DNA from 3 places in the Micromonospora sp. NPDC049107 genome. Region 2 is predicted to be linked to each of the others. Evidence: predicted binding sites of a transcription regulator. Region 2 holds the regulator's gene; each other region holds the start of a gene.
What was found. The regulator HrcA, encoded in region 2, represses chaperone genes, less so after heat shock. The targets are predictions, from matches to a motif close to GGTTNGCACNCTCNNNNNGAGNGTGCNAACC.
Positions count from the first base shown of each region.

Region 1: the regulator HrcA is predicted to act here: its motif matches at 3,390-3,420, upstream of groES (co-chaperone GroES).
Region 3: the regulator HrcA is predicted to act here: its motif matches at 4,163-4,193, upstream of groL (chaperonin GroEL).

Region 1 covers NZ_JBEZEC010000011.1:175,885-181,600, reverse strand. The annotation lists gene AB0B55_RS26185 (molybdopterin-dependent oxidoreductase) at 1-1,101, opposite strand, end outside; gene groL (chaperonin GroEL) at 1,228-2,871, opposite strand; gene groES (co-chaperone GroES) at 2,942-3,256, opposite strand; gene AB0B55_RS26170 (methyltransferase domain-containing protein) at 3,515-4,696, shown strand; gene ybaK (Cys-tRNA(Pro) deacylase) at 4,706-5,185, shown strand; gene AB0B55_RS26160 (substrate-binding domain-containing protein) at 5,363-5,716, shown strand, end outside.
Region 2 covers NZ_JBEZEC010000017.1:16,401-22,116, forward strand. The annotation lists gene AB0B55_RS31030 (histidine triad nucleotide-binding protein) at 1-3, opposite strand, end outside; gene AB0B55_RS31035 (SDR family oxidoreductase) at 97-858, shown strand; gene AB0B55_RS31040 (16S rRNA (uracil(1498)-N(3))-methyltransferase) at 1,154-1,888, opposite strand; gene dnaJ (molecular chaperone DnaJ) at 1,890-3,038, opposite strand; gene hrcA (heat-inducible transcriptional repressor HrcA) at 3,112-4,134, opposite strand; gene AB0B55_RS31055 (DUF4870 domain-containing protein) at 4,348-4,989, shown strand; gene hemW (radical SAM family heme chaperone HemW) at 5,052-5,716, opposite strand, start outside.
Region 3 covers NZ_JBEZEC010000007.1:172,740-178,455, reverse strand. The annotation lists gene paaN (phenylacetic acid degradation protein PaaN) at 1-1,673, shown strand, start outside; gene AB0B55_RS18715 (GNAT family N-acetyltransferase) at 1,765-2,295, opposite strand; gene AB0B55_RS18710 (cold-shock protein) at 2,580-2,783, shown strand; gene AB0B55_RS18705 (hypothetical protein) at 2,898-4,115, shown strand; gene groL (chaperonin GroEL) at 4,388-5,716, shown strand, end outside.

The DNA of each region.
Region 1 (5,716 bases), on a different contig from region 2:
CGGGAAGCCGTGCTGGACCGGCAGCGGTTCGCCGTTCATGCCGATCGCCAGCAGCGCGTCCCGCCCGTCGCGCAGGGCGGCGGTGGGGGTGCCGCAGGTCCAGCCGTCGACCGACCGGCCGACGACCTGGTCGGCGTCCTCGTCCGGCTGGGCCTCGTCCAGCAGTTCCCGCAGCGGTACGCCGAGCCAGCGCGCGTTGCCGATCAGGTCCCCGCCGACCTCGTTGGAGACGCAGGCCAGCGTGACGTACCGCTCGACCAGCGGCCGGGCCAGCAGGTCCGCGTAGCTGTAGGTGCGCTCGGTACCCACCCGGCCGTGAATGCGCAGCCGCCAGGTGTCCGGGTTCACCTGCGGCACCACCAGGGCGGTGTCGATCCGGTAGAACCCGGAGTTCGGGGTGACGTACGGCGCGAGCTGAGCCAGGGACAGGTCCGCTCCCGCGGGCACGGCCGGCGCGGGGACGGCCGGGGCGGGGAGCCGGATCGCGTCCCGGGCGGCCGAGACGCCCCGCCGCCCGGCCAGCCAACGGCCGCCGAGACCGGCCACGGCCGCCGTACCGAGCAGCACTCCGGTGCCGGTGAGGAACCGTCGGCGCGACTCCGGGTCGACACCCTCGACCGGCGCGGCCGGCGTCACCGGCGTGGGTGGGTCCCACGGCCAGGGTTCCAGCTCGAACGGGCCGGCGATGAACAGCCAGAGCACCAGGGCGCCGAGCCCGCCGCCGACCAGCGACGGCAGCGCGTCGAAGACGTCCGCGCCGGGGCGGGTCAGCGCGGCGGCCACACCGACGGCGCCGAACGCCGCGATACCGGCCAGGCCCAGGGCCAGCCGCCGGATCGCCAGCATTCCGAACAGGGCCGCGAACCCACCCAGCAGCAGGGCCGTTCCGGTCAGCAGGGCGATCTTGTCGGCGGTGCCGAAGACGTCGATGGCGAACTGCTTGAGCGGCTCGGGAACGGCGTCGACGACCACCCCGCCGACCGCGACCAGTGGCGCCGACCGGGGGCCGGTCAGCACCGCCACCGGCTCCGCGGTGCCGATCGCGACGGCGGCGGCGGTGACTCCGGCCAGCGCGGCGTACCGCCGCGACGTCGTGCTCATCGGCCCAGTGTGCGCGATCATCTCGGCCGATCGCCAACGACGTCATCGCTTGGTAATGCTCGCCCGGACGAAACCGGGGCACACCGCCGTACGGCGGTGTGCCCCGGAACGGGTGTCGCTACCGGGTCAGAAGCCCGGGCCGTGCTGGTGGCCGTGGCCGTGGCCGTGCCCGCCACCGGCGGCGGCCGGCTCGGGCTGCTCCGGCTTCTCCACCACGAGGCTCTCCGTGGTGAGTAGCAGGCCGGCGATCGACGCGGCGTTGGTGACGGCGTTGCGGGTCACCTTCACCGGGTCGATGATGCCGGACTTGACCAGGTCGCCGTACTCGCCGGTGGCCGCGTCGAGGCCGTTGCCCCACTGCATGCCGGCGACCTTCTGGGTCACGACGTAGCCGTCGTGGCCGGCGTTCTGCGCGATCCAGCGCAGCGGCTCGACCAGCGCCTTGCGCACGATCGAGACGCCGACCTTCTCCTCGCCGGTGAAGCCCAGGTCGTCGTCGAGCACGGGGAGGATCTGCACCAGGGCGGCGCCGCCGCCGGGCACGGTGCCCTCCTCGACCGCGGCCTTGGTCGCCGCGATCGCGTCCTCGATGCGGTGCTTGCGCTCCTTCATCTCGACCTCGGTCGCCGCACCCACCTTGATCACGGCGATGCCGCCGGAGAGCTTGGCCAGCCGCTCGGCCAGCTTCTCCCGGTCCCAGTCGGAGTCGGAGGCCTCGATCTCCTTGCGGATCTGGGCCACCCGGTCGTCGACCTCGGTCTTCTGGCCGCCGCCGTCGACGATCGTGGTGTTCTCCTTGTCGACCACGACGCGCCGGGCGGTGCCGAGCACCTCCAGGCCGACCTGGTCGAGCTTGTAGCCCAGCTCCGGGGCGACCAGCTCGGCGCCCGTGGAGATCGCGATGTCCTGGAGCATGGCCTTGCGCCGGTCGCCGAAGCCCGGGGCCTTGACCGCGCAGACCTTGAGGGTCTTGCGCAGCGAGTTGACCACCAGGGTGGAGAGCGCCTGGCCGTCCACGTCCTCGGCGATGATCAGCAGGGGCTTGCTGTTCTGCAGGACCTTCTCCAGCAGCGGCAGCAACTCCTCGATCGCCGAGATCTTCTGGGTGGTGACCAGGATGTACGCGTCCTCGAGGACGGACTCCTGACCCTCCAGGTCGGTGACGAAGTTCGGCGAGATGAAGCCCTTGTCGAACTGGAGACCCTCGGTCACGTCCAGCTCGGTGGTGAGCATCGAGCCCTCCTCGACGGTGATGACACCGTCGCGGCCGACCCGCTCCATCGCCTCGGCGATCAGCTCGCCGATGGTGGCGTCCTGCGCGGAGATCGTCGCCACGTTCGCGATCGACTCCTTGCCGGCGACCTCGACGGCCTTGCCGAGCAGCGCCTCGGAGACCTTGGCGGCCGCCGCGTCGATGCCCCGCTTGAGGCCGGCCGGGTTGGTCCCGGCGGTCACGTTGCGCAGGCCCTCACGGACCATCGCCTGCGCCAGCACGGTCGCGGTGGTGGTCCCGTCGCCGGCGACGTCGTTGGTCTTGGTCGCCACCTCCTTGACCAGCTGCGCGCCGAGGTTCTCGTAGGGGTTGGTGAGCTCGATCTCCTTCGCGATGGTCACGCCATCGTTGGTGATCGTCGGCGCACCGAACTTCTTGTCCAGGACGACGTTGCGCCCGCGCGGGCCGAGGGTGACCTTGACCGCGTCAGCGAGGGCGTTGACACCGTGCTCCAGCAGGTGTCGGGCGTCGTCCGAGAAGCTGAGGATCTTCGCCATGAATGTCCCTTCGAAGCGCCGCTGCCCCGGCCCGGCGAGCCGGACCGGGGCAGCGACACTGATCGGTTGCTTACTTCTCGATGACCGCGAGGACGTCGCGGGCGGAGAGCACCAGGTACTCCTCGCCGGCGTACTTGACCTCGGTGCCGCCGTACTTCGAGTAGAGGACGGTGTCGCCGACCTGCACGTCAACCGGAACCCGGTTGCCGTTGTCGTCGACGCGCCCCGGACCGACAGCGAGGACGGTGCCCTCCTGCGGCTTCTCCTTGGCGGTGTCGGGGATCACGATGCCCGACGCCGTGGTGGTCTCAGCCTCGTTCGCCTGGACCACGATGCGGTCCTCGAGCGGCTTGATCGCAACCTTGGTCGCGGTAGTCACGGGCATACCCTCCTGGGGTACTGGTTTCGTTGCCGGCCAGCGGGGCTGACCAGCGTCAATCTGCCTCATGCCACCGGGCGGGGCCGTCGTCGCGGGTGCCGGTCCGCCTGGCGTGCGCACCCGGGTCGCGAGACCCGGAAGCTGGCACCCTCAGGGTGAGAGTGCTAATCGCAGGTTATTCCGTGGCTAGCACTCCGTCAAGGAGAGTGCCAGCGCGTCGCGCCCCGCCAGCGGTATTTTCCCCTCGGTCGGGAGAATGGGCAGGTGGATCTCGATCAGTTGGCGGCACTGCGTACCCCCGAGGGGTCGGCCGCCCTCACGGCGGCGGCCGAGCTGGCCGGCGGCGATCCACTGGCCGCGGCGTCGGCGCTCCGCGCGGCCGGGGTGCCGCCGACGCTGGCGGCGGCGGCCCTCACCCAGGCCGAGCTGCGCCACCGGGCGGTGGGCAAGTTCGGCCCGGCCGCCGCCGGGATGTTCCTCACCCGCCCCGGCCTGGAACAGGCCACCCGCCGGGTGGTCGCCGACCGGCGGGCCGCCCGGCTGCACGCGGCCGGCGTGCGCACCCTGGCCGATCTCGGGTGCGGCCTCGGCGCGGACGCGCTGGCCGCCGCCCGTGCCGGCATCCGGGTGTACGGGGTCGAGGCCGACCCGGTGACCGCGGCGATGGCCGCCGCCAACGCCGCCGCCGCCGGGCTGGCCGACCTGTTCACGGTCGAGTGCGGCGACGCGACCGCGTTCGACGTGTCGCGGGTGGACGGCGTCTTCTGCGACCCGGCCCGACGGGCCACCGGCACCGGCCGACGGATCTTCGACCCGCGCGCCTACTCGCCGCCCTGGGACTTCGTCACCGGCCTCGCCGAGCGGGTGCCCCGCACGGTGGTGAAGGTGGCGCCGGGCCTGGATCACGCGCTCATCCCGGCTGGCGCGGAGGCGGAGTGGGTCGGCGTGGACGGCGACCTGGTCGAGGCGGCGCTCTGGTGCGGCGAACTGGCCGAGGTGCCCCGCCGCGCCAGCGTGTACCGGAGGGAGATCCACCAGCTCACCGGCTCGGGCGACACGGAGGCGCCGGTCGGACCCCCGCGCCGCTACCTGTACGACCCGGACCCGGCGGTGGTCCGGGCGCACCTCGTCGCCGAGCTGGCCGCGGAGCTGGACGCCACCCTTGCCGACCCGAGCATCGCGTACCTCTACGCCGACCAGCCGACCCGCACCCCGTACGCGCGCTGTCTGGAGATCACCGACGTGCTGCCGTTCTCGCTCAAGCGCCTGCGGGCATTGCTGCGCGAGCGTCGGGTGGGTCGGGTGGAGATCCTCAAGCGGGGTTCGGCGCTGACGCCGGAGCAGTTGCGGCGGGACCTGCGCCTGGCCGGCGACCAGGCGGCGAGCCTGGTGCTGACCCGGGTCGCCGGAGCGCCGACCGTGCTGATCGGCCGGCCGGTGGATTAGGTTCGGGGCGTGGCGGGACAGGGCACTCCGGCAACGGCACTACTGGCCAAGCGCGGGATCGCGCACCGCACCCACCCGTACCGGGTGGCACCCGACGCTCCGAACTACGGCGCCCTGGTGGCGGCGGCCCTCGGCGTGGCGCCGGAGCGGGTGTTCAAGTCGCTGGTGACCGAGGTGGACGGCGTCCTCACCGTGGCGGTCGTACCGGTGACCGGTGAGCTGGACCTCAAGGCGCTCGCGGCGGCGGTCGGCGGCAAGCGGGCGGCGCTCGCCGAGCGGACGGTCGCCGAGCGGGCCACCGGCTACGTGCGAGGCGGAATCAGCCCACTCGGGCAGCGGCGGCGACTGCCCACCGTGCTCGACGACTCCGCGCTGGACCTGCCGACGATCTATGTCTCCGCTGGTCGGCGCGGGCTGCAACTCGAACTGGCGGCGGTGGACCTGGTGGCGCTCACCGGGGCCCACAGCGCGCCGTTGCAGGCGCGCTGACCTGTCGTTACATCGCCCTTTTCGGGGGATGTTCGGCGAGTAACAGTCGCGTTGCTGAATTGTTATCGCTTCCAACAAACTTGGGACCTGCGTGGTCTTGTGGTTCCAGTATGACGCGGAATACGTTGCCGGACACAACAAAACAACACCTCCCCCACCTCCGAAAGGACCCTGCACATGCGTAAGGGGATCCTCACCATCGCCGCCGTGGGCCTGCTCGCGACCGGCGGTTTGACCGCCTGCGGCGACGACTCCGGCAACGGCTCGGCCGACTCCAAGAAGACTCCCAAGATCGGCGTGATCCTTCCGGACAGCAAGTCCTCCCCCCGCTGGGAGACGGCGGACCGTCGCTTCCTGGAGGAGGCGTTCAAGGCCGCCGGCGTCCAGTCCGACATCCAGAACGCCCAGAACGACAAGGCCGCCTTCCAGACGATCGCCGACCAGATGATCACCGGCGGCGTCACCGCCCTGATGATCGTCAACCTGGACTCCGGCACCGGCAAGGCCGTGCTCGACAAGGCCAAGTCGCAG
Region 2 (5,716 bases):
CATCGGGGCAGTGTAAGGAAGGGCACCTTGCTAACGCCTGAGGTATAGGAAGGGGCCCTTCCTTACAACTGGGGGTGCTCAGGCAGGATGGCCGGCATGACGGATCGGGCGGTTCTGGTGACGGGGTCCTCGCGCGGCATCGGCCGGGCGGTGGTGGAGGCGTTCGCCGCCAGTGGGGACCGGGTGGCTATCCACCACCGCGACTCCGCCGAGGCGGCCGAGGAACTTCGCGCCGGGCTGCCCGGGTCGGGGCACGTGGTGGTCCGCGCCGACCTCACCGACCCGGCCGCGGTCCGCACCATGGTCGACCGGGCCGCCGATCAGCTCGGTGGCCTGGACGTGCTGGTCAACAACGCCGGCACGTACGGCGACCGGGACGTCCCGCACCCGGTCTTCGGCACCTCGTACGAGGAGTGGCAGGCGCGCTGGCGGCAGGTGCTGGAGACCAACCTGACCGGTGCGGGGAACGTGATCTGGTGCGCCGCCCAGCACCTGCGCCAGCGGGGTGGCCGGATCGTCAACGTGTCCTCCCGGGGCGCGTTCCGGGGCGAGCCGGAGCAGCCGGCGTACGGCGCCAGCAAGGCGGGGCTGAACGCGCTCGGTCAGTCCCTCGCCGTGGCGCTCGCGCCGTACGGCATCACGGTCGCCACGGTGGCGCCGGGTTTCGTGGCGACCGACATGACGACCGAGCACCTGCGCGGCGAGCGGGGCGCGGCGATCCGGGCGCAGAGCCCGTTCGACCGGGTGGCCCGGCCGGAGGAGATCGCGGCAGCGGTGCACTGGCTGGCCTCGCCCGAGGCCGAGTGGGCCTCCGGCACGATCGTCGACCTCAACGGCGCTTCGTACCTACGCAGCTGACCTCGCGATTCACGCTCGGCGCGGCGTTCGCCGACCGACCGGCGGTGCGCTGCGCCTCCTGCGGGCGGACGGCCGACACCACTGTGAGCGTGATGCCTGTCAGTCATCTTGATGACTGACAGGCATCACGCTCACAGGAGTGAGCGGCTCCGATCCGCCCGCATCACCGGCCCGCGAGCCGCAGGCACCAGCGGCCGAAGCGAACGCGGGCCCAGGCTGGCGGCCGAAGCCAGCGGCGGCAGGGTGGCGGCCGAAGCCAGCGGCGGCAGGGTGGCGGCGAGTCGGGGGTGGGCGACTACCAGCGGCCGAGGCGGGTGGCGAGCACGCTGAGCGCGGCCACGCCGGCCGTGGAGGTACGCAGCACCTCCGGCCCGAGGCGTACCGGCCGGCCACCGGCCTCACGGAAGGCCGTCAGTTCGGCCCGGTCGATGCCGCCCTCGGGGCCGACCACCAGGACGATCTCCCCGGCCGACGGCAGGTCGACGCCGGTCAGCGGCTCGTCGGCCTCCTCGTGCAGGACGAACCCGGCGGCGGCGCCGGCGATCCGGCGGGCGACCGTGGCGGTGGACTCGTCCGGCGCGCCGGCCACGACGGGCAGCCAGGGCCGGCGGGCCTGTTTCGCCGCCTCGCGGGCGGTGGCCACCCATTTCTCGCGTGCGCGTACGCCCCGGTCGCCGCGCCACTGGGCCACCGAGCGCGACGCCGCCCAGGGCACGATCTCGTCCACCCCGACCTCGGTCATCGCCTGCACGGCCAGCTCGCCCCGGTCACCCTTGGCGATGCCCTGCACGGTGACGATCCGGGGTACGGGCGCGTCCGCGTACCCCCGGGAGGTGACCGCGACCTCCAGGCTGCCCCGGCCGACGGTGGTGACCACGGCGGCGGCCGTGCCGCCCCGACCGTCGGCGAGCAGCAGCTCCTCGCCGACGCGCAGCCGCTGCACGGTTGCGGCGTGGTACCCCTCCGGGCCGTCCAGGGTCAGCGCGTCACCGGTGGGCAGCGCCTCCACCAGGAACAGCGGCGCCGACACCTCAGGCGTGCCCGTTGAACGCGTCGCGCATCCGGGAGAAGAAGCCGCCCTGCTTGGTCAGCTCGGCGACCTCCTCGCCCCGGGTCTTGGCGAAGTCGCGCAGCATCTTCTCCTGGTCGGGGTCGAGCTTGGTGGGCGTCCGGACGTCCAGGTGCACGTAGAGGTCGCCCCGGCCGGTGCCGCGCAGGTGCGGTACGCCCCGGGCGCGCAGTCGCAGCGTGCTGGCCGGCTGGGTGCCGGCCTTGACGTCGACGGTCTCCTCGCTGTCCAGCGTCTTGATGGTGAGCCGGGTGCCCAGCGCGGCGGCGGTCATCGGCACGGTGACGCGGCAGTGCAGGTCGTCACCCTTGCGGGAGTAGACGTCGTGCGGACGCTCGTGGATCTCCACGTAGAGGTCGCCGGCGGTGCCACCGCCCGGGCCCACCTCACCCTGCTGGGCCAGCCGGATCCGCATGCCGTCCTCGACGCCGGCCGGGATCTTGACGGTGAGCGATCGGCGGGTGCGTACCCGGCCGTCACCGGCGCAGGTTGGGCAGGGGTGCGGGATGGTGGTGCCGTAGCCCTGGCAGACGGTGCACGGCCGGGCCGAGACCACCTGGCCGAGGAAGGTGCGCTGCACGGACTGCACCTCGCCGCGGCCGGCGCACGCCTCGCAGGTGGCCAGGTGGGTACCGGCCGCGGTGCCGGCGCCCGAGCAGGTGGTGCAGAGCACGGCGGTGTCCACGGTGATCGGGGCCTCGACGCCGAACGCCGTCTCGTGCAGGTCCAGTTCGAGGCGCAGGATCGCGTCCGCGCCCGGACGGGTCCGTGGACGCGGCCCGCGGCCGGCGCCGCCCGCGGCGCCACCGAAGAACGCGTCCATGATGTCCTGGAAACCGACGAACGGGCCGGCTCCCCCCGGACCACCCGGGCCGCCCGCGCCCCCGCCGCCGGGGGCGAGCGGGTCGCCACCCAGGTCGACGATCTGCCGCTTCCGGTCGTCCGAGAGGACCTCGTACGCGGCGTTGATGTCCTTGAACTTCTCCTGGGCCTCCGGGTCCGGATTGACGTCCGGGTGGAACTGGCGTGCCAGCTTGCGGTAGGCGCGCTTGATCTCGTCATCGGAGGCTTCCCGGCTGACACCGAGGATGCCGTAGTAGTCCCTGGCCACTGCGTTCCGTGTCCTCATGTTCGTCTCGCGTTGCGCCGACCGGCGGCCGCAGCCGGCCGTCGGCCCTGACTGGTCAGTTCTGGGCCAGCAGCTCGCCCACGTAGCGTGCCACGGCGCGCACCATGGCGATATTGCCGGGGTAGTCCATCCGGGTCGGCCCCAGCACTCCCAGGCCGCCCACGATGGTGGCCCCCGGGCCGTACCCGGTGCTGACCACCGAGGCGGCACGCAGGTTGTCGAACTCGTTCTCGTCGCCGATCAGCACCCGGGTCGTGCTGGGCTCGGTCTCGCCGATGAGCTTGAGGAGCACGACCTCCTCCTCCAACGCCTCCAGGATGGGCCGCAGCGAACCCTGGAAGTCGAGCAGACCACCCCGGGTCAGGTTGGCGGTGCCGGCCAGGGCGATGCGTTCCTCGTGCCGCTCGACGAGCGTCTCCAGCAGCACGGTGGAGAGCGTGGTCATGGCCGGGCGCAGCTGCACCGGCGCCTCTTCCACCAGCGCCTGCACCAGCGGTGGGGTGTCCGACATGCGCTCACCGGCGAGTTTCTCGTTGACCAGGCGACGCAGGTCGGTGACGTCGTCGGCGGGCACCGGTCCGGGCAGCTCCACCAGCCGCTGCTCCACCCGGCCGGTGTCCGCGATCATCACGAGCATCAGCCGGGTGGTGGAGATCGGCACCAGCTCCAGGTGGCGGACCGAGGAGCGGGCGAGGCTCGGGTACTGCACCACGGCCACCTGCCGGGTCAACTGGGCGAGCAGCCGTACGGTGCGGTGGACCACGTCGTCGAGGTCGACGGCCCCGACGAGGAAGCGCTCGATGGCCCGGCGTTCGGCCGGACTGAGCGGCTTGACCCGGGACAGCCGGTCGACGAAGAGCCGGTAGCCACGGTCGGTGGGCACCCGGCCGGCGCTGGTGTGCGGCTGCCGGATGTAGCCCTCCTCCTCCAGCACGGCCATGTCGTTGCGGACCGTCGCCGGGGAGACCCCGAGCTGGTGCCGCTCGACCAGCGCCTTGCTGCCGACCGGCTCCTGGGTCGAGACGTAGTCCTCGACGATGGCGCGGAGCACGGCGAGCTTCCGGTCGTCCAGACCCATCCTCCGCACCTCCTGTCGCACGTCGGCCGCCGGCCCACCCGGGCCGACGGACCGTCCTGGCACTCGACTGTAACGAGTGCCAGTCTACGTCGGCGTGCCCGCCGACGCGATGATCAACGACGGCCCGTGACATCCCGCGCGGGCCGATCGGCCCGGACGACAGGGCGATGTCGCTCTGGTGCGGCGTTGCTCACGGCACCTACCGTGACAACCATGACTGAACCACCTCGCCCTCCCGGCGCGGGAGACCCCGGCAACTACCCGCCGGAGCCGAATCTCCCCGGCTCGTCCTCGTCGGCCGAGCCGCCCACCGCACCACTGTCCGGGGCGCCCGGCCCGGGCGGCTATCCCCCAGCCGGTGGCTATCCGCCGCCCACCGGTGACCAACCGCCGTCGGGCGGCTACCCTCCGCCGGGCGGCTACCCCCCACCAGGGGGTTACCCCCCGCCGGGTGGCACGACTGGCGGGTATCCGACCGGCGGCGCGTACGGCGGCCCCGGCGGCGGTTACGCCAACAACGAGGACAAGACCTGGGCGCTCGTCGCCCACTTCGGCGGCGCGGCCGGGATGATCATCAGCGCGGGCGTGCTCGGCTGGATCGCCCCGCTGGTGGCGTTGCTGGCCCGGGGCAGCCAGTCCCCGACCGTCCGGGCGCACGCCGTGTCGGCGCTCAACTTCCAGCTCGTCTGGTCGATCGTCGGCCTGGTCGGCTGGGTGCTGTCCTGCATCTTCATCGGCTTCATCGGCGTCGTGGCGGCCGTCGTGCTCGGAGCCGTGTGCGGCATCCTCGCCGGCATCAAGGCCAACGAGGGGCAGCTCTACCGCTACCCGCTCTCCGCCAACCTCATCAAGTGATCCGGGCCGGCCGCTCCCCCGGCCGGTCCGGCACACCGCCGCCGGCCGGGCGGGCGTCCGGCTCAGGGCAGCAGGTCCCGCACGACCGCGTCGGCGAGCAGCCGGCCGCGCAGGGTGAGGACCGCCCGTCCGGCGGCGTACCTCTCGGCGTCCAGCAGACCGTCGGCGAGGGCCCGCGCGGCACCGGCCCGGCCGGCGTCGTCGAGCACCCCCAGCGGCAGTCCGCTGGCGAGCCGCAGCCGGAGCATCACGTCCTCCATGTGCGCCTCGTCCGTGGTCAGCACCTCGCGGGCCAGGCCGGGTGACGCGCCGGCCGCCAGCCGCTGGGCGTACGTGGTGGGGTGCTTCACGTTCCACCAGCGCACCCCGCCGACGTGGCTGTGCGCGCCCGGGCCCAGGCCCCACCAGTCGGCGCCGGTCCAGTAGAGCAGGTTGTGCCGGCACCGGGCCTCGTCGGCGCGCGCCCAGTTGGACACCTCGTACCAGGAGAGGCCGGCCGCGTCGAGGGCGGCCTCCGCGGCCAGGTAGCGGTCCGCCGCCACGTCGTCACTGGGGTACGGCACCTCGCCGCGCTTCATCCGCGCGGCGAGCCGGGTGCCGTCCTCCACGATGAGGGCGTACGCGCTGACGTGGTCGACCCCGGCGTCGACGACCTGCTCCAGCGTGCCGGCGAAGTCCTCGGCCCGTTCCCCCGGCGTGCCGTAGATCAGGTCCAGGTTGACGTGGT
Region 3 (5,716 bases), on a different contig from region 2:
TGACGGAGACCCCGCATCCCCTGTACGACAGGCACGCCGACACCCTCAACCGTGCGCTGACCGCGATCACGGAGCGGGGCTACTGGTCCGCCTATCCCGAGTCCCCCAGCCCCCGGGTGTACGGCGAGACCGCCGCCGCCGACGGCAAGGCCGCCTTCGAGGCGTACCTCGGTGCTGACTTTCCCCTCGACCAGCCCGCCGCTGGCGAGCGGATCGCCACCGAGACGAGCCCGTTCGGCGTCGACCTGGCGGTGCGGTACCCGCACGCCGGCACCGACGAGTTGGTCGCCGCCGCGTCCGCCGCGTTGCCGGCCTGGCGCGACGCCGGCCCGCAGGCCCGGGTGGGCGTCTGCCTGGAGATCCTCGACCGGCTGCACAAGCACATCTTCGAGCTGGCCAACGCGGTGCAGTTCACCAGCGGGCAGGCGTTCGTGATGGCCTTCCAGGCCGGTGGCGCGCACGCGCTGGACCGGGCGCTGGAGGCGCTGGCGTACGCGTACGCCGAGATGACCCGGCACCCGGGCACGGCCGGCTGGGAGAAGGCCGCCGGCAAGGGCGACCCGCTGCGGATGATCAAGACGTTCCACGTGGTCCCGCGTGGCGTGGCGCTGGTGATCGGGTGCAACACCTTCCCGACCTGGAACTCGTACCCCGGGCTGTTCGCGTCGCTGGTCACCGGTAACCCGGTGATCGTGAAGCCGCACCCGCGCGCGGTGCTGCCGCTGGCGATCACCGTGAAGTACGCGCGGGAGGTGCTGGCCGAGGCCGGCTTCGACCCGAACCTGGTCCTGCTGGCGGCCGAGGCCCCCGGTGAGAAGCTCGCCAGCGACCTGGCCCTGCACCAGGCCGTGAAGATCGTCGACTTCACCGGTTCCACCGAGTACGGCGACTGGCTGGAGACGCACGCCCGGCAGGCGTCGGTCTACACCGAGAAGGCCGGCCTGAACACGGTCGTCATCGACTCCACCGACGACTTCGCCGGCATGTGCCGCAACCTCGGTTTCACGCTGACCCTCTACAGCGGGCAGATGTGCACCACGTCGCAGAACATCCTCATCCCGGCCGGCGGCATCGAGACCGACCAGGGGCACAAGAGCTTCGACGAGGTGGCCGGCGGGATCGCGGCGGCGATCGGCAAACTGACCGCCGACCCGGCCCGGGGGGTCGAGCTGACCGGCGCCATCGTCAACGACGGGGTGCTGGAGCGGCTGGCCGAGGTCACCAAGGTTGGCGAGCCGGTGCTGGAGTCGCGGACGGTGGCGCACCCGTCGTACGCCGACGCGGTGGTGCGTACCCCGACGGTCGTGAAGCTGACCGCGGACGACGCCCAGACGTACGGCCGGGAGTGGTTCGGGCCGATCTCCTTCGCCATCGCGACCGACTCCACCGCGCACAGCCTGGAGTTGATGCGCCGGACCATCGGCGAGAAGGGCGCGCTGACCGCCGGGGTCTACTCGACCGACGAGGCGGTGCTGGACGCCGCCGAGGCGGTCGCGGTCGAGGTCGGTGTGCACCTGTCCGCCAACCTCACCGGCGGTGTCTTCGTGAACCAGTCGGCGGCCTTCTCCGACTTCCACGGCAGCGGCGCCAACGCGGCGGCCAACTCCGCCCTGACCGACGGCGCCTACGTGGCCAACCGGTTCCGGATCGTGCAGTCCCGCCGCCACGCCTGACCTCTCGTGGTGATCAAGAGGTTCGCGTCAGAAATGACGCTGTTCTTGACGCGAACCTCTTGATCACCGGGGTCGGTGGGGGGAGGGGGGGTTAGGCTGTTCGGCGCATTTGTAGTTCGGTTAGGGCGGGGATGGTGGGGTGGGGGACCCGTACGCCGGTGTCCTTGAAGCCGAGGCGCTGGTAGGCCCGGTAGGCGCGGTCGTTGCCGACCACCACCTCCAACAGCAGCTCCGGCCGGCCGCAGTCCCGCGACCAGGCGGCCACCCCGTCGATCAGCTCGCCGAGCAGCCCGCTGCCCCGCCAGGCCGGCGTGACGTACACGGCGTAGATCACGGTGAGGCCCGGCTCGTTAGGGGCGACCGTTCCACCGGCGTGCCCGACGAGCCGGCCGCCCGGATCCGCGACGAACTGCGCGGTGTGCGGACCGGTCGACGTGAACGCCACCCGGGCGGCGAACTCGTTGTGCGGTCGGGCCGCGGCATCCGCCAACGTCTCCAGGAAGGCCAACGGCGCGTCGGCGAGCATCTCCAGTCGCAGCGCCCGCATCCGGGCGGCGTCCTGCGGTCGTACCCGGTGGATCCGCGCCTGCCGCAGGGGCGCGGAGCCCGTGTTGGTGCTCATGACCGCATGCCTACCACAGGGGCGGACGCGCACCGGTGACCCGTGCCGCCAGACCCCCTCCATCCGGTCCAAACGCAACCATCGTCATGAATCCGACGGAGCCTCGGATCGCTACGAACTATGCCCGATTTGTGGTCGTGCGCTCCCGTCACTCCTCGTGTAGCGTGCGATTTCGATCACCTCTTTCAACGGTCGCCGTCGATCGCTGAGGTGGTGGTTCGTGGGTGTCCGGCGGTGCCGGACGGCCGGGCAGGCAACGCCGCGCAGAGTGAGGGAAGTGCACCGTGGCACAGGGTTCTGTGAAGTGGTTCAACGCCGAGAAGGGTTACGGCTTCATCGCCGTCGACGGCGGTCAGGACGTGTTCGTCCACTTCTCCGCGATCGAGATGGACGGCTACAAGGCGCTCGACGACGGTCAGCGGGTCGAGTTCGAGATCGCCCAGGGTCAGAAGGGCCCGCAGGCGGAGCACGTCCGCGTCATCGGCTGACCGATCCCGATCTGCTCGCCGGCTGTTGCGCGACCGGCTGGCGAGTCGGGGCTGCGGCGCGGACGCCGGCCCGGGAAGATCGTGAACCGTTCCAGCCGATGCTGAGGAGGGTTCATGACCGACCAGTCGCCGCCACCCGCCACGCCCTCCGGGCCGGGTGAGCCGAGCCGGCCCGACCCGACGTCACCCGGCGACGGCTCCGGCGCGTCACCAGTTCCGGGCACCCCGCCCGTCCCGGACGCTGGCCTGCCGCACGCGGGCCCGCCGCCGCAGAGCGGGGACCCGGCGCAGGCGTGGGGTCAGCCCGCCGGTCCGCCGCCGGGCTGGGGTCCCGCCCAGGGAGCATGGGGTCAGCCCGGTGGTCCGCCGCCGCAGGGCTGGGCCTTTCCGCCCACCGGCGGCTACCCGCCGGGGGCCGGTCCCTACGGCGGTCAGCCGTGGTATCCGGGGGCACCGGTCGGCTGGTACCCGCCGGGTTACGGCCTCGACCCGAACGACGCCCTGGTCACTCCGCCCGGCGCCGGTATCGGGGGCTGGTTCGACCGGTTCTGGGGCGCGCTGCGCCGGGGCTGGCGGCAGTTGGTGCCGATCATGCTGCTCACTCAGGTCCTGCCGGCGGCGGTGCTGTCGGTCATCTCGTTCGGTCTGGACCCGTCGCCCACCTGGGCGGCGCAGGCCGAGACGGACCCGTCGGCCGGGCTGCCGGACAACTTCGCCACCAGCCTGTTGACCCTCGTCGTCGTGCTGGTCGGCGGCAGCCTGCTGATCGGCCTGGTGCAGGCGCTGGGCTGGGCCGCGGGCAGTTGGGTGATCACCCAGCAGGCGGCCGGCCGGCCCGCCCGGCTCGACGCGGCGCTGCGGTACGGGCTGCGCCGGGCCGTCGGCCTGTGGGGTTGGACGCTGCTGGTCAGCCTGCTCATCGGCATCGGAGTCTGCTTCTGCGTGCTGCCGGGGATCTACCTGGCGTTCGCGTTGAGCATGGCCGGCCCGGTCTACCTGTTCGAGCGGGACAACCCGATCGGCCGGTCGTTCCGGATGTTCCACGACCGGCTCGGAATGCTGCTCGGCCGGGTGGCCCTGGTGGGCGCGGCGGTGATCATCGGAACCGTGGTGCCCGGCATCCTGGAGTCCGCCGGCACCGGCGCGTTCGGCGAGGATCCGTTCGCGTCCCCGGGCCCCGCGGTCGGGGTGGTGGTGGTCATCGCCGTCACGGCGGTGCTGGCCCTGCCGGCCCACCTCGCCCAGTTGGTCGGTCTGCTGATCACGTACGCCGAGCAACGGGCTCATGAGGGGCCCGTGAACGGGGCCACACTGGCCGCGGAACTCGACTGACCGGGCTCATCGTGCTTGCACTCGGCAGGTGAGAGTGCTAAACAAGTCATTGGCACTCGCATACCGTGAGTGCCAATGGTCGGGACGGTGGGGCCTGGTTGCGCCGGTGTGGAGACACCGGGGCAGCACATGGCCGGTCGTCGCGGGCTATCCGGCCCGGCCGAAGGACGTCGTCGTCGCCAGGTGGCGACGTCCCAAGGTGCGTACACCAGGCGGCCCATCCGGGGCACACATCTCGGGTGGCCCGTGAGTGTCCAGGAGGACAACGCCGTATGGCCAAGATGATCGCGTTCGACGAAGAGGCGCGCCGCGGCCTCGAGCGGGGCATGAACCAGCTCGCCGACGCCGTAAAGGTGACCCTCGGCCCCAAGGGCCGCAACGTCGTGCTCGAGAAGAAGTGGGGTGCCCCCACCATCACCAACGATGGTGTGAGCATCGCCAAGGAGATCGAGCTCGAGGACCCGTACGAGAAGATCGGCGCTGAGCTGGTCAAGGAGGTCGCCAAGAAGACCGACGACGTTGCCGGTGACGGCACGACGACGGCGACCGTCCTGGCCCAGGCCCTGGTTCGCGAGGGCCTGCGCAACGTGGCCGCCGGCGCCAACCCGATGGCCCTGAAGCGGGGCATCGAGGCCGCGGTCGCGAGCGTCTCGGAGGAGCTGTCCAAGCTCGCCAAGGACGTCGAGACCAAGGAGCAGATCGCCTCCACCGCCTCCATCTCCGCTGGCGACAGCACTGTCGGCGAGATCATCGCCGAGGCGATGGACAAGGTCGGCAAGGAAGGCGTCATCACCGTCGAGGAGAGCAACACCTTCGGGCTGGAGCTGGAGCTCACCGAGGGTATGCGCTTCGACAAGGGCTACATCTCGGCCTACTTCATGACCGACCCGGAGCGTATGGAGGCCGTCTTCGACGACCCGTACATCCTGATCGTCAACAGCAAGATCTCGTCGGTGAAGGACCTGCTCCCGATCCTGGAGAAGGTCATGCAGGGCGGCAAGCCGCTGCTGATCATCGCCGAGGACATCGAGGGCGAGGCCCTGGCCACCCTGGTCGTCAACAAGGTCCGGGGCACCTTCAAGTCGGTCGCCGTCAAGGCGCCGGGCTTCGGTGACCGCCGCAAGGCCATGCTGGGCGACATCGCCATCCTCACCGGCGGCCAGGTCATCAGCGAGGAGGTCGGCCTCAAGCTCGACGCCGTCAGCGTCGACATGCTGGGCCACGCCCGCAAGGTCGTCGTCACCAAGGACGAGACCACCATCGTCGACGGTGCCGGTGACGCCGAGCAGATCCAGGGCCGGGTCAACCAGATCCGGGCCGAGATCGACAAGAGCGACTCCGACTACGACCGCGAGAAGCTGCAGGAGCGGCTGGCCAAGCTGGCCGGTGGCGTTGCGGTCATCAAGGTCGGCGCGGCCACCGAGGTCGAGCTGAAGGAGCGCAAGCACCGCATCGAGGACGCCGTTCGCAACGCGAAGGCGGCCGTCGAGGAGGGCATCGTCCCCGGTGGTGGCGTCGCGCTGGTGCAGGCCGGCAAGACCGCCTTCGACAAGCTGGACCTGGTCGGCGACGAGGCGACCGGTGCCAACATCGTCAAGGTC